Linked DNA regions of Alloyangia pacifica. The protein of the gene in region 3 interacts with the protein of the main gene of each other region in a pairwise test. Links are inferred from orthologs where the notes say so. Each region holds a gene or a part of one and is shown on either strand. Other genes may lie near its edges. The genes, in order: secG, ybgC and secA.

The links.
Region 1: the proteins of secA (region 3) and secG interact in binary tests that used the Escherichia coli proteins (3 or more experiments, as listed by UniProt). The link is inferred for Alloyangia pacifica from one-to-one orthologs.
Region 2: the proteins of secA (region 3) and ybgC interact in binary tests that used the Escherichia coli proteins (3 or more experiments, as listed by UniProt). The link is inferred for Alloyangia pacifica from one-to-one orthologs.

The regions. Positions count from the first base shown.
Region 1 is NZ_CP022189.1:721,319-725,357, forward strand. The notes cover bases 668-3,385. They hold secG (preprotein translocase subunit SecG), read right to left. Parts: upstream 2,358-3,385; coding sequence 1,977-2,357; downstream 668-1,976. Other genes in these bases: CEW88_RS03510 (CTP synthase), read right to left, coding at 668-1,805; CEW88_RS03520 (DMT family transporter), read left to right, coding at 2,627-3,385. Also shown: CEW88_RS03505 (acyltransferase family protein), read left to right, coding at 1-78; more of CEW88_RS03510, read right to left, coding at 162-667; more of CEW88_RS03520, read left to right, coding at 3,386-3,568; CEW88_RS03525 (thiamine diphosphokinase), read right to left, coding at 3,489-4,039. UniProt on the Escherichia coli protein: Subunit of the protein translocation channel SecYEG. Overexpression of some hybrid proteins has been thought to jam the protein secretion apparatus resulting in cell death; while this may be true it also results in FtsH-mediated degradation of SecY.
Region 2 is NZ_CP022190.1:66,639-70,710, reverse strand. What follows is about bases 624-3,374. They hold ybgC (tol-pal system-associated acyl-CoA thioesterase), read left to right. Parts: upstream 624-1,679; coding sequence 1,680-2,069; downstream 2,070-3,374. Other genes in these bases: tolR (protein TolR), read left to right, coding at 3,068-3,374; tolQ (protein TolQ), read left to right, coding at 2,369-3,064; CEW88_RS13330 (APC family permease), read right to left, coding at 624-1,549. Also shown: CEW88_RS13335 (HNH endonuclease), read left to right, coding at 30-332; more of CEW88_RS13330, read right to left, coding at 362-623; more of tolR, read left to right, coding at 3,375-3,562; CEW88_RS13310 (cell envelope biogenesis protein TolA), read left to right, coding at 3,573-4,072.
Region 3 is NZ_CP022189.1:526,311-530,943, forward strand. What follows is about bases 599-3,910. They hold secA (preprotein translocase subunit SecA), read right to left. Parts: upstream 3,523-3,910; coding sequence 799-3,522; downstream 599-798. Other genes in these bases: CEW88_RS02565 (translocase), read right to left, coding at 599-644; CEW88_RS02575 (peptidylprolyl isomerase), read left to right, coding at 3,707-3,910. Outside these bases: more of CEW88_RS02565, read right to left, coding at 1-598; more of CEW88_RS02575, read left to right, coding at 3,911-4,582; bifunctional glutamate N-acetyltransferase/amino-acid acetyltransferase ArgJ, read left to right, coding at 4,583-4,633. UniProt on the Escherichia coli protein: Required for protein export, interacts with the SecYEG preprotein conducting channel.

The DNA.
Region 1 (4,039 bases), 200 kb from region 3 along the record:
CATGTCTTCGCGCTGGAGTGCAGGATCATGCGCAGCCTGCCGGGCATGTCGGCGTGGCACGCCTCAGCGGAGCGCTGAGCGCCGGGCGACCGCACCCGGAAAACGAAAACGCCCCCGAGGGAGTCCTCGGGGGCGTTTCTCATGTCAGCTGAAGCGCGGGTTCAAACCAGCCGCGAGACCTCTTTCGCCGCGCGGACGAAATCCTTGAAGAGGGGATGCGGATCGAAGGGCTTCGACTTCAGCTCGGGGTGGAACTGCACGCCGATGAACCACGGGTGATCCGGCCATTCGACGATCTCGGGCAGGCGACCGTCGGGCGACATGCCCGAGAAGCACAGACCGCCCTTTTCCAGCGCCTCGCGGTACTTGATGTCGACCTCGTAGCGGTGGCGGTGGCGCTCGTCGATGGCGGTGGTGCCGTAGACCTCGGCGACCTTGGACCCTTCGGTCAGCACCGCGTCATAGGCACCTAGGCGCATGGTGCCGCCCTTGTCGTCGGCCACCGAGCGGTTGACCTTCTGGTTGCCCTGCACCCACTCCTTGAGGTGGTAGACCACCGGCTCGAAGCGCTTCTCGCCGGCCTCGTGGTCGAACTCCTCCGAGCCGGCCTTGGCCACGCCCGCGACATTGCGCGCCGCCTCGATGACCGCCATCTGCATGCCGAGGCAGATGCCGAGGTAGGGCACCTTGTGCTCGCGCGCGAACTGGGCCGCCTTGATCTTGCCCTCGGTGCCGCGCTCGCCGAAGCCGCCGGGCACGAGGATGGCGTCGTAGCCTTCGAGATAGGGGGCGGCATCCTCGCGCTCGAAGAGCTCGGCGTCGACCCAGCTTACGTTGACCTTGACCCGGTTCGCCATGCCGCCGTGGGTCAGCGCCTCGGCGATCGACTTATAGGCGTCCTCGAGCTGGGTGTACTTGCCGACGATGGCGACGTTCACCTCGCCCTCGGGGTTGTGGATGCGCTCGGAGACGTCTTCCCACTTCTCGAGGTTGGGGCGGGGGGCCGGGGTGATGCCGAAGGCATCGAGCACGGCCTGGTCGAGGCCTTCGCGGTGGTAGGCCAGCGGCGCGTCGTAGATCGACGGCAGATCCTGCGCCGCAATCACGCTGTCGGAGCGCACGTTGCAGAAGAGCGCGAGCTTCTCGCGTTCCTTCTGCGGGATCGGACCCTCGGAGCGGCAGACGAGAATGTCGGGCGCGAGACCGATCGAGCGCAGCTCCTTGACGGAGTGCTGCGTCGGCTTGGTCTTCAGCTCCCCCGAGGCCTTGATGTAGGGCAGCAGCGTCAGGTGCATGAAGACGCACTGGCCGCGCGGCTTGTCCTGGCTGAACTGGCGGATGGCCTCGAAGAAGGGCAGGCCCTCGATGTCGCCGACCGTGCCGCCGATCTCGCAGAGCATGAAGTCCACCTCGTCCTCGCCGATCGAGATGAAGTCCTTGATCTCGTTGGTGACGTGCGGAATGACCTGGATGGTTTTGCCGAGATAGTCGCCGCGGCGCTCCTTCTCGAGCACGTTGGTGTAGATGCGGCCCGACGAGATGGAATCGGTCTTGCGCGCTGGAACGCCGGTGAAGCGTTCGTAGTGGCCGAGATCGAGATCGGTCTCGGCGCCGTCATCGGTGACGAAGACCTCGCCGTGCTCGAAGGGGCTCATGGTGCCCGGATCGACGTTCAGATACGGATCGAGCTTGCGCAGACGAACCGAGAAGCCCCGCGCCTGAAGCAGCGAGCCGAGTGCCGCCGAGGCAAGACCCTTGCCGAGAGAAGAAACGACACCGCCGGTGATGAAGATGAAACGTGCCATTGGCAGCGCGACCCCGTGATTTGCGTCAAAAAAGGAGGACACCCACGGCCCATCGAGCCGCAGCATCACGGGAGTCCACGTATAAAGGATTCGGGCCGCACTGTCTAGCCAACCGCAAGATGCTGTTGCGGCTGACAGGCGGCCCTCAAGCTGTTGTTAGTCGAGCAGTTCTTAGTCGGCGCTCGGAACCATCGGCGCATCCGCGCCTGCGTCATTTCCGCCCGACGGAGGGGGCAGGAGGCCATCGGTGTCCAGCGGAGCCGGTGCCGAGGTGTTCGTGTCTGTTGCCGGAGCGGAGCCCGAGAGACGGTCCATGACCGACACGCCGCTGGCATCGCTCGCCGCGAGCACCGTCAGGGTGATCGAGGTGATGATGAAGGCGATGGCCAGGCCCCAGGTGATCTTGCCGAGCGCGGTGGCAGCCGCGCGCTGGCTCATGGCCCCGCCGCCGCCGCCCATGCCGAGACCGCCGCCTTCGGAGCGCTGGAGCAGCACGACGCCGATCAGCGCGAGCGCGAGGAGGAGGTGCACGATAAGGATCACGTTTTCCATGGGGCGTCTCAGGCATTCCGGCTGTGTTGAACGGGCGCTATGTAGGCCAAGGAGGATGCACACGCAACCCGGCTCTTGGCTATGGGGGCAAAGGGCCGCGGCGCTGGGGCAGCCGCGCCGCGCCTGTTGCATGGCACCGGGGTCGTCGCAGCCGCGAAAATGCCCGGGGTCATCGCCTTCGCGGCGGCGCGAGCCCGGCTGGGGGGCGCTTCGAACGCGGAGCTGAGAATGCCTTGTGGGGTCGAGAGGGCGCGGCTAGGCTGCGCGTCATGGCTGGTGATCGTCCCCTTCTCGGTGTGCTCTTGATGCTTGGCTTTTGTGTCGTGGCGCCGATGGGCGATGCGACGGCCAAGCTGCTGGGCGACAAGGTCTCGATCGGCCAGCTGCTGCTGCTGCGCTTCGCCATTCAGGCGGCGGTGCTGATTCCTTTGATGATCGCGACGCGGGGCGTCTGTCGTCTGCGCGGCCGGGTGTTGGGGCTGACGGTGCTGCGCACGGTGATGCACATGCTGGGCATCGCGATGATGTTCGCCGCGCTGCGCTTCCTGCCGCTGGCCGACGCCATAGCGATTGCTTTCGTCATGCCCTTTTTCACGCTGCTGCTGGGGCATTACGTGCTCGGCGAAGAGGTCGGCTGGCGTCGCATGGCCGCGTGCGGGGTGGGCTTCATCGGAACGCTGCTCGTGGTTCAGCCCGCCTTTGCCGAGGTCGGCTGGCCGGCGCTGCTTCCGCTCGGTGTCGCGCTGAATTTCGCGCTTTTCATGCTGGTCACCCGGCAGATCGCCCGCGACGTCGATGCCATCTCGCTGCAGGCCGTCTCCGGCGTGATCGCGGTGGGGATCATGGCGCCGGTGCTGCTGCTTGTGCCGGGCGGCACGGTGCCAGGGCTCGCGCTGAGCCAGCCAAGCGCACCGGTCTGGGGGCTGATCGTCGCGATCGGGCTTCTGGGCACGCTTGCGCATCTGCTGATGACGTGGTCGCTGCGCTTTGCGCCGGGGGCCACGCTGGCGCCGATGCAGTACCTCGAGATTCCCGTCGCCACGATCATCGGCTTCGCGGTCTTCGCGGACCTGCCGAACGGGCTCGCGACGGTGGGCATCTGCGTCACCGTCGCCTCAGGGCTCTATATCCTCATGCGCGAGCGGGCCATCGCGAGGGCGCTTCGAGAAGCGCCCGTTCCAGCGCAGCCAGCGCCGTCACCGGCAGAATGACCAGCATCTTCGGCGCATCGAGGTGCAGCGTGACGCGCGGTGCATCGGTCTCGTTCGACGTGCCGGTGAGCAGGTCGGGCGTGAAGCGCAGCCCGTCGATCGGCCAGCGCAGGCCCTGGCTCGTTCCGCCGACCTCGGCCATCGGGTAGAGCGAGAAGCGGCTGCCGACCGGCAGATCGAGCGCCAGCTCGGGCGGGCAGAGTGCCACGACGTCCTCGCGCCCGACCAGCAGGCAGGGGCGGTCGGGGCGCCGCGCCAGCACCGTCATCGCCGCCAGCTGGTGGTCGAGCCGCGCGCCGAGAAACCCCGCCGCGTAGATCAGAGGTGCCTCGATACTGCGCAGGCACTTGTCGAAATCGGTGCTGTCCTGCTCGGCGATGCGGTGGATGCGCGCGGCGGGGATCCGGGCGCGGTGCTCCTCGGTCAGCGAGTCGAGATCGCCGATCACCGCGTCGGGGGTCACGTCTGCCG
Region 2 (4,072 bases), on a different replicon or contig from region 3:
CGCGGCGGCGCTGGGCGCAAGTTGCACGGATGGAGGAGAGCGATCCCATCTGTCCGCTCTGCCTGCGTCCGATCCCGCCGGAGGCCAAGCAGAGCCTGCATCACCTGATCCCGAGGCTGAAGGGCGGTAAGGGCGGGCCGGTGGTGCGGCTGCACCAGATCTGCCACAACGAGATCCACGCGACCTTTACCGAGGGCGAATTGGCGCGCGCGTTCAACACCCCCGAGGCGCTGCGCGCGCATCCGCGCATGGCGGGGTTTCTCGACTGGGTCGCCAAGCGCCCGCCGACCTTCCATGCGCGCAGCTCGGGCGGGCGGCGTAAAAAGCGCTGAGCGCCTGCCCCGGCCCTATTCCACTGGCCCTATTCTACTGGCGCGCCGAAGACGGCGATCACCAGTCCCAGCAGCGCCAGCGCCTCGAAGCTCCGCGCCCGGAGGGTTTGTCCTTCGGCCCGGGCACCCAGCGCCGCGATGCCTGCCTGCAGCGCGTAGTAGAGCGCGAAGGCCCGGCTGGCGAAGGCGATGATCTCGAAGACGTCCAGCGTCCATGTCAGCGCCAGCCCCAGCCCGACCAGCAGCGCATAGGCCGAGCGCACCCGGATGCGGCGGCGGGTCAGCTCCTCGACGAGCCCGCCGGCACCGCCGGTGTCGGCCACCGCGGCGCTGAACTGCGCCGCCAGCGCCGCACCGGTCAGCATCAGCGGCAGGATCGGCGCCACCAGTCCCATCAGCCCGATGATCGCGGTTTCGCTGGCGTCGCCGGTGCCGGGCGGGAAGACATAGGCGATAAGCCCGATATAGGCCATGTAGATCAGCGCCGAGAGCCCCTGCGCCAGTTTCATCGCGCGGATGCGGGTGGGGGCAGTGTACTCGGCCCCGAGATAGCGCGTGGTCTCGAAGCCCTGCACCGTGACGATCAGCCCGAAGCCCAGCGTCAGCGCCGCCCAGCCGGTCAGCGTCGGCGGGTTGGCGAGCAGCGCCCCGGTCTCGGCCTTGTCCCAGAAATAGGCGGCGAGCCCGGCCAGGAGCCCGGCAATGATCGCGAGCTTGAGCCCTACGGCGATCTGCTCCATCCGCTCCAGCGCCGAGAAGCCGCGGCTCCAGCCGACGCCCAGCACCAGCAGGAACATGGCGGAGGTCAGAAGCTTGGCGTGGAGCGGGTCGTTCCAGGGGGTGAGACGCGTGCCGAAGGCACCGAACAGGTTGAGGTAGTAGGCCACCGAAATCACGTAGGCGAAGGCCAGCGCCCATGAGGCGCCGCTTTCCAGCCGTTCCTCGGCGGGGCTGCGTGGACCGCGCGCGCGGCGCGCGATGTTGACGCGCACCGCCGCGCCGAAGAGCCAGGCGCCGAGGCAGAGCGCCGCCATGACGGCGGGCGCCCAGATGCCGTAAGCGCTCTCGAGGATGGGGCCGAGCACGAGAAAGCCGCTGCCGATGATCGAGGCGAGCGGGGTGACGGTGGCACGCCAAAGCCGGGCACGGGAGAGACGGGGCCAGAGCAGCAGGAGTGCGGTGCAGAGCGCAGCGCCGAGGATCAGGGAGGTCAACATGCCCGCACGTTAATCCCGTGCGGCGCCAAAGGAAATGCGTCACGGCAGGGGGCGTTCCAGGCGCCGGCGGCAGGTTGCGGGCGCGCCCTCAGCGCACTAGGCTCGCGCCGCAACCAGCAAGGAGCGGCGCATGGCCCACGAGTTTCCGGTGCAGGTCTATTACGAGGACACCGACATGGCGGGGATCGTCTACCACGCCAACTATCTCAAGTACATCGAGCGCGCCCGCTCCGACTGGGTGCGCGGCCTCGGGATCGACCAGAACGCCCTGCGCCTCGCCGAGGGGCTGGTCTTCGTGGTGCGCCGGATCGAGGCGGACTACCTCGGTCCCGCGCGCTTCGAAGAGGAGCTGCTGGTGCGCACCGAGGTGAAATCGGTTTCCGGCGTGCGTCTGGGTCTGTCGCAGGAGGTGGTGCGCGACGGCAAGCCGCTGTTCCGCGCCGAGGTGACGCTGGTGGCGATCACCTCCGAGGGGCACCCGGCGCGCCTGCCCGCCGCGATCCGCCAGCAGGTGCACTGAGCGCCGGAGCCGCACTTTCTTCCAGGCGCACTTAGTCGGGCGAGTGCGCGCGCGGGCGCGGGCGCGGATGGGGGCGGGGCCGCTCCGCACAGGTGCCTTGCGCCGAGCGCGGCGAGTTGACGCTGCGAAACCCGCACCTTCCCCTGCGGAAATGGGCGACTTCCCGCAAGATTCCCCCGGTCTCGCGGCGCGGATGACGGCAATGTGTTGGAGATGCGCCTGCAAATCAGCTACACAGACCGGTAATCAGAGCCTCGGCACCAGAGGCCATTTCATAGCCCATGAGGAAGAGCAGGCTTATGGACGCAAATACCCTCGCGCTCGCGCAGGAGATCGATTTCTCCATGTGGGGGCTCTTCGCCCGCGCCACGCTGACCGTCAAACTGGTGATGCTGATGCTGATCCTGTCGTCGGTCTGGGCCTGGGCCATCATCTTTGAAAAGATCGTCGCCTATCGCAAGGCGCGCCGCGAGGCCGCGGTCTTTGACCGTGCCTTCTGGTCCGGCGAGCCGCTGGACGAGCTGTTCGACCAGATCGGCCCCGAGCCGCGCGGCCGGGCGCAGCGGGTCTTTGCCGCTGGCATGACCGAATGGCGGCGCTCGCATCGCGGGGATGGCGGCATGATCGCCAATGCCTCGGCGCGCATCGACCGCTCGATGGATGTTGCCATCCAGAAAGAGGCCGAGGATCTGCAGCGCGGTCTGCCGGTGCTGGCCACGGTCGCTTCGGCGGCGCCCTTCGTCGGGCTTTTCGGCACGGTCTGGGGGATCATGCACGCCTTCATCGAGATCGCGCAGCAGCAGGACACCTCGCTGGTCGTCGTGGCCCCCGGCATCGCCGAGGCGCTCTTCGCCACCGCACTGGGTCTGGTCGCGGCGATTCCGGCGGTGATCTTCTACAACAAGCTCTCGGCCGACTCGGATCGCGTTATCGCGGGTTACGAGGCGTTTGCCGACGAGTTCTCGACCATCCTCTCGCGCCAGCTGGATTCCTGATCCATGGCCGGGGGCGTGATGAAAAAGGGAGGCGGCGGAGGCCGCCGTCGGCGTCGCCGCAGCGGCGGCGGCGGGGGTCAACCCATGGCCGAGATCAACGTCACGCCGATGGTGGACGTGATGCTGGTGCTGCTGATCATCTTCATGGTCGCGGCGCCGCTGCTGACCGTGGGTGTGCCGGTAGAGCTGCCGAAGACGGCAGCCTCCTCGCTGCCGAACGAGGCTGAGGAACCGCTGACGGTGACCATCGCCGCCGATGGCATGGTGATGATCCAGACCACAGAAGTGCCGATGGACGAGCTGACGCCGCGCCTGCAGGCGATCGCCACCGAGCGCAGCGACGACCGCATCTTCCTGCGCGCCGATGGCGCGGTGCCCTATGACACCGTCGCCAAGGTCATGGGCGCGCTGAACCGAGGCGGCTTTTCGTCGATCGGTCTTGTGACCGACGCCGGTGGCCCGGCGCTGGACGGCACGGCCCCCGCGGCCGGCAACTGAGGGAGCGCCCTTGCGCAGGAACCTCTATATCTCGGGCGGTCTGCACCTTGCCGTGATCCTCTGGGCGATCTTCGGCAACGTGTTCCGCCCCGATCCGCCGCAGGTCGAAACCTCGGCGGTCACGGTGATCTCGGAAGCCGAGTTCGCCGCGCTGACCCGTGCCGCGCAGTCCCCCGAGACGGCGCAGGAGATCGACGCGCCGCCCGCGCCCGAGCCTGATGCACGGCCCGCGGCGCGCCCGGAGCCCGCCGAGCCGGAGCCCGCGCCCAATCCCGAGCCCCCAGCGCCGACGCCCGAGCCGGAGCCGGAACCCATGCCCGAGCCCGTCGCGCCGCCCACGCCGGTGACGCCGCCCGACACCACCCTGCCCGAGGCGCCGCCGACCCCGGAAGCGTCGGCTCCGCCGCCGGTGCTCGCTCCCGAGCGCGCCGAGCGCCCGGTGCCGCGCCCCGCGCCGCGCGTCGCGCCGGAACCCGTCGCGCCGCCCGAGCCCGACACCAACGTCGCCGA
Region 3 (4,633 bases):
AAATCTCCGGCGGCGGCCGCCCAGACGTGGCCCGCTTCGTCTCCGGCCGCGCCGAATTCATTGGCATGAAGGGCAAGCCCGCTCTCGCCACGCCATTGCAGCGCGACCCTGTCGTAGAAGGGCAGGGCCGGGACATCGGCCATGGCGGTCGCCCCCGCGCCAGTGGCGAAGGAGGCGATAAAGAGCGCCTTCTCCGCCAGCGCGGGCACCTCGACACGGAGTGTGCCGTCGGGCTGGGTGACCTCGGTGAACATCAGCCCGTTATGGTGGATCGTCACGCGCTCGGAAGCGAAGCAGGGGGCCACGATGTCGAGCGCGACCATCGCCCCGGCACCGGAACGCGCGGACATGGTGACCGAACAATCTGAGGCCGTGATCTCGGTCTCCTCGGGAAGGACCGCCGGGCGTGTCCCTGCCTCGGAGAGGGCGGCGGTGCGGATTTTCTGTGGCGCAGGCAGGCTGGCCTCGGCGGCGCGATCAGCGGGAAGCTCTGGAAGCCGGACCGAGGAGGTGTCCTCGATCTGGGCGATCTGCATGGCCCCGGCGCGTTGGCCGCGGGCGTCGAGCTGCTGCATCGCGAAGCCGATGATGACGGCCGCGCTGAGGGTCATAATTGCAAGTCTGTAGCTCTTGATCCGTCCCATGATCGTCCCCGACAACTGAACTCGTACCGGAAACAATCTGAGTCTCAAAAGAGGCATGGTTGCGGCAGTGCGGAGGAGTCATCGGGGCGGGCCCGGGGCATAGGCGCCCCGGGCCCGCCCCGGAAAGTCGGTCTGCGATGTCAGCGGCGCCTGATCAGGCGAGGCTACCATGGCAATGCTTGAACTTCTTGCCAGAGCCGCAGGGGCAGGGATCGTTGCGGCTCGGATTGCCCCAGGTTGCCGGCTCGTTCTCGTCGAAGCCGTCGACCAGAGGCTCGTGCGATTCCGGCACGGCCGCGTTCTCGCTCGGGCCGACCGCATGCGCCTGCTCGGCGAGCTTCTGCTGCTGCGCCTGTTGTTCGGCCATCTGCTGCAGCATCTTCTGCTGCTCTTCCTGGGTCATCGGGCGCACCCGGCCAAGCTGCTCGGTCACGCGCTCGCGCAGGGATTCCAGCATCGACTCGAAGAGCTGGAAGGCTTCGTTCTTATACTCGTTGAGCGGGTCACGCTGCGCATAGCCACGGAAGCCCACGACCGACCGCAGGTGCTCGAGCGTCAGAAGGTGCTCGCGCCACTTGGTGTCGATTGTCTGCAGCAGCACCTGCTTCTCGATCTGGCGCATGGTCTCGGGACCGAAGGCCTCGGCCTTCTCGGCCATCTGCTTGTCGGTGGCCTCTTCGATGCGCTCGCGGATGGTTTCTGCGTCGACGCCCTCTTCGTCGCCCCAGGCGATGACCGGCAGGTCGATGCCGAGCTTCTCGATGCACGCGGCGTAAAGACCCTGCATGTCCCACTGATCGGCATAAGCCTTCGCGGGCACATAGGTTTCGACCAACTCGTCGATCACCTCGTGGCGCATGTCCTCTGCGATCTCCGAGAGATCCTTGGCTTCCATGATTTCCAGACGCTGCGCGAAGATCACCTTGCGCTGGTCGTTCATCACGTCGTCGAATTTCAGCAGCTGCTTGCGGATGTCGAAGTTGCGGCCTTCGACCTTGGCCTGCGCGCGCTCCAGCGACTTGTTCACCCAAGGGTGGATGATCGCCTCGCCTTCCTTCATGCCGAGCTTGGTCAGCACCTTGTCGAGCCGCTCGGAGCCGAAGATGCGCATCAGGTCATCTTCGAGCGACAGGTAGAAGGAGCTGCGACCCGGGTCACCCTGGCGGCCCGAACGGCCGCGCAACTGGTTGTCGATGCGGCGGCTCTCGTGGCGCTCGGTGGCCAGCACGAAGAGACCGCCGGCCTCCTTCACCTCGGCCTCGGCCTTGGCGTGCTCGGTCTCGATGCGGGCGCGGATTTCTTCAGGGTCGGCCTCGGGATCGGCGGCGATGGCCTCCATCACGAGGAATTCGAAGTTGCCGCCCAGCTTGATGTCGGTGCCGCGGCCAGCCATGTTCGTCGCGATGGTGACCGCGCCCAGCTTGCCGGCGTCGGCGACGATCTGCGCTTCCTGCTCGTGCTGGCGGGCGTTGAGCACATTGTGCGTCAGCCCGGCCTTGCTCAGCAGCTGCGAGAGCAGCTCGGATTTCTCGATCGAGGTGGTGCCGACGAGGACCGGCTGGCCCTTCGCATGCGCCGTCTTGATCTCTTCGGTGATCGCCGCGTATTTCTCGGCGGTGGTGCGGTAGACCTTGTCGTCGTCGTCGATCCGCGCGATCGGCCGGTTGGTCGGCACTTCGACCACGCCCAGCTTGTAGATCTCGGCAAATTCCTCGGCCTCGGTCAGCGCGGTGCCGGTCATGCCCGACAGCTTGTCGTAAAGGCGGAAGTAGTTCTGGAAGGTCACGCTGGCGAGGGTGACGTTCTCGGGCTGGATCTGGCAGCCTTCCTTCGCCTCGATCGCCTGGTGCAGGCCATCCGACAGACGGCGGCCGGCCATCATCCGGCCGGTGAATTCGTCGATCAGCACGACCTGCCCGTCTCGGACGATGTAGTCCTTGTCACGGGTGTAAAGCTTGTGCGCGCGCAGGCCCTGGTTGACGTGGTGCACCACGGTGGTGCTTTCCGGGTCGTAGAGCGTCTGGCCCTCGGGCAGGATGCCGCGGCGGTGGAGCATGTCCTCGAGCGCCTCGTTGCCCTCGTCGGTGAAGGTGACGTTGCGGCTCTTTTCATCGAGCGTGTAGCCGTCCTCGGGCAGTTCGGGGATCAGCCGGTCGATGGCGACATAGAGGTCCGAGCGGTCCTGGCTGGGACCGGAGATGATCAGCGGGGTGCGCGCCTCGTCGATGAGGATCGAGTCCACCTCGTCGACCACGGCGAAGCCATGGCCGCGCTGCATCATCTGATCCAGTTCGGACTTCATGTTGTCGCGGAGGTAGTCGAAGCCCAGCTCGTTGTTGGTGGCATAGGTGATGTCGCAGGCATAGGCCTGCTTCTTCTCGTCCTCGGGCTGCTGCGGGTAGACCACGCCGGTGGTCATGCCGAGCGCGGCGAACACCTTGGACATCCACTCGGCGTCACGGCGGGCCAGGTAGTCGTTCACCGTCACCACGTGCACGCTCTTTCCGGAAAGGGCGTTGAGATACGACGGGAAGGTGGCGACCAGCGTTTTGCCCTCGCCGGTCTTCATCTCGGAGATGTTACCCTGGTGAAGGAAAATCCCGCCCATCAGCTGCACATCAAAGGCGCGCAGGCCGAGCGCGCGCTTGGCCGCCTCGCGGCAGTTGGCAAAGGCCTCGGGCAGCAGCGCGTCGAGGCTTTCGCCCTCGGCAAAGCGCTTGCGGAACTCCTTGGTTTTGGCGATCAGCGCGGCATCGTCCAGCGCCTCGTACTCGGGTTCCAGCGCGTTGATTTGAGCGATCAGAGGTCGGGTGGCCTTGATCTTGCGGTCGTTCGGGGTGCCGAACACCTTCCGCGCGAGTTTTCCCATTCCGAGCATGTGGCCTGCCTGTCCTGTCTGACAAAGTCGTGTTCCGCGTGAGGCATCCGCTTGCCCGCCTCGCACTCAACCCATATGACACAGGGGAACGACCGGCCTTGCAGAGCCTTGTGGCGATGTAAGCGGCAGGTTGGTAAGTGTCAACGCCGCCCGGTGGCGGGCGGCCAACTGGAAGGACGCCTAGATGCCCAAAACCCTCACCACACTGGGGGCGGCCGCGCTCGCCCTGACCCTCGCGCTGCCCCTTCACGCCCAGGATCAGGCTGCGGAGCAGACCGAGGCGCTGAGCGCCGACACCGTCGTGGCGACGGTGAACGGCACGGACATCACCCTCGGCGAGATGCTGGTCGTGCGCGCCAGCCTGCCCGAGCAGTACCAGCAGCTTGGCGATGACGTGCTCTGGGACGGCATCCTCGACCAGCTGGTTCAGCAGGAAGTGCTCGCACAGGACGAGAAGGCGGTCGAGACCAAGCGCGTGGACCTGTCGCTGAAGACCGAGCGCCGCACGCTGCTCGCCGCCGAGACCGTGTCGGCCGTGGCCGACGCCGCGGTGACCGACGAGGCGCTGCAGGCCGCCTATGACGCGCAGTTCGCCGATGCCGACCAGGGCCAGGAATACAACGCCTCGCACATCCTCGTGGAGAGCGAGGACGAGGCCAAGGCGATCATCGAAGAGCTGAACGGCGGCGCCGATTTCGCCACTGTGGCCAAGGAGAAATCCACCGGCCCGTCCGGCCCCAACGGCGGCGAACTCGGCTGGTTCAGCAAGGGCATGATGGTCGAGCCCTTCGAGACCGCGGTCGCGGACATGGAGCCGGGCGCGATCTCCGAAGCGCCGGTGCAGACCCAGTTCGGCTGGCATGTGATCAAGCTCAACGAGACTCGCGCCAAGGAAGCGCCGAAGCTCGACGAGGTGCGGGATCAGCTCGCCCAGCAGGTGCAGCAGGAAGCCGTCGCAGCCTATATGGACGACGCCGAGGCTGGCGCCGAGATCACCCGCAAGTCCTCGGGGGATATCGATCCCTCCATCCTGTCCAACCTGCAGCTGCTGGAGGACTGAGTGGCCAAGACCCTCGCCGTTTCCCCGCTAGCCCCTGCGGCCTTTCCCGTC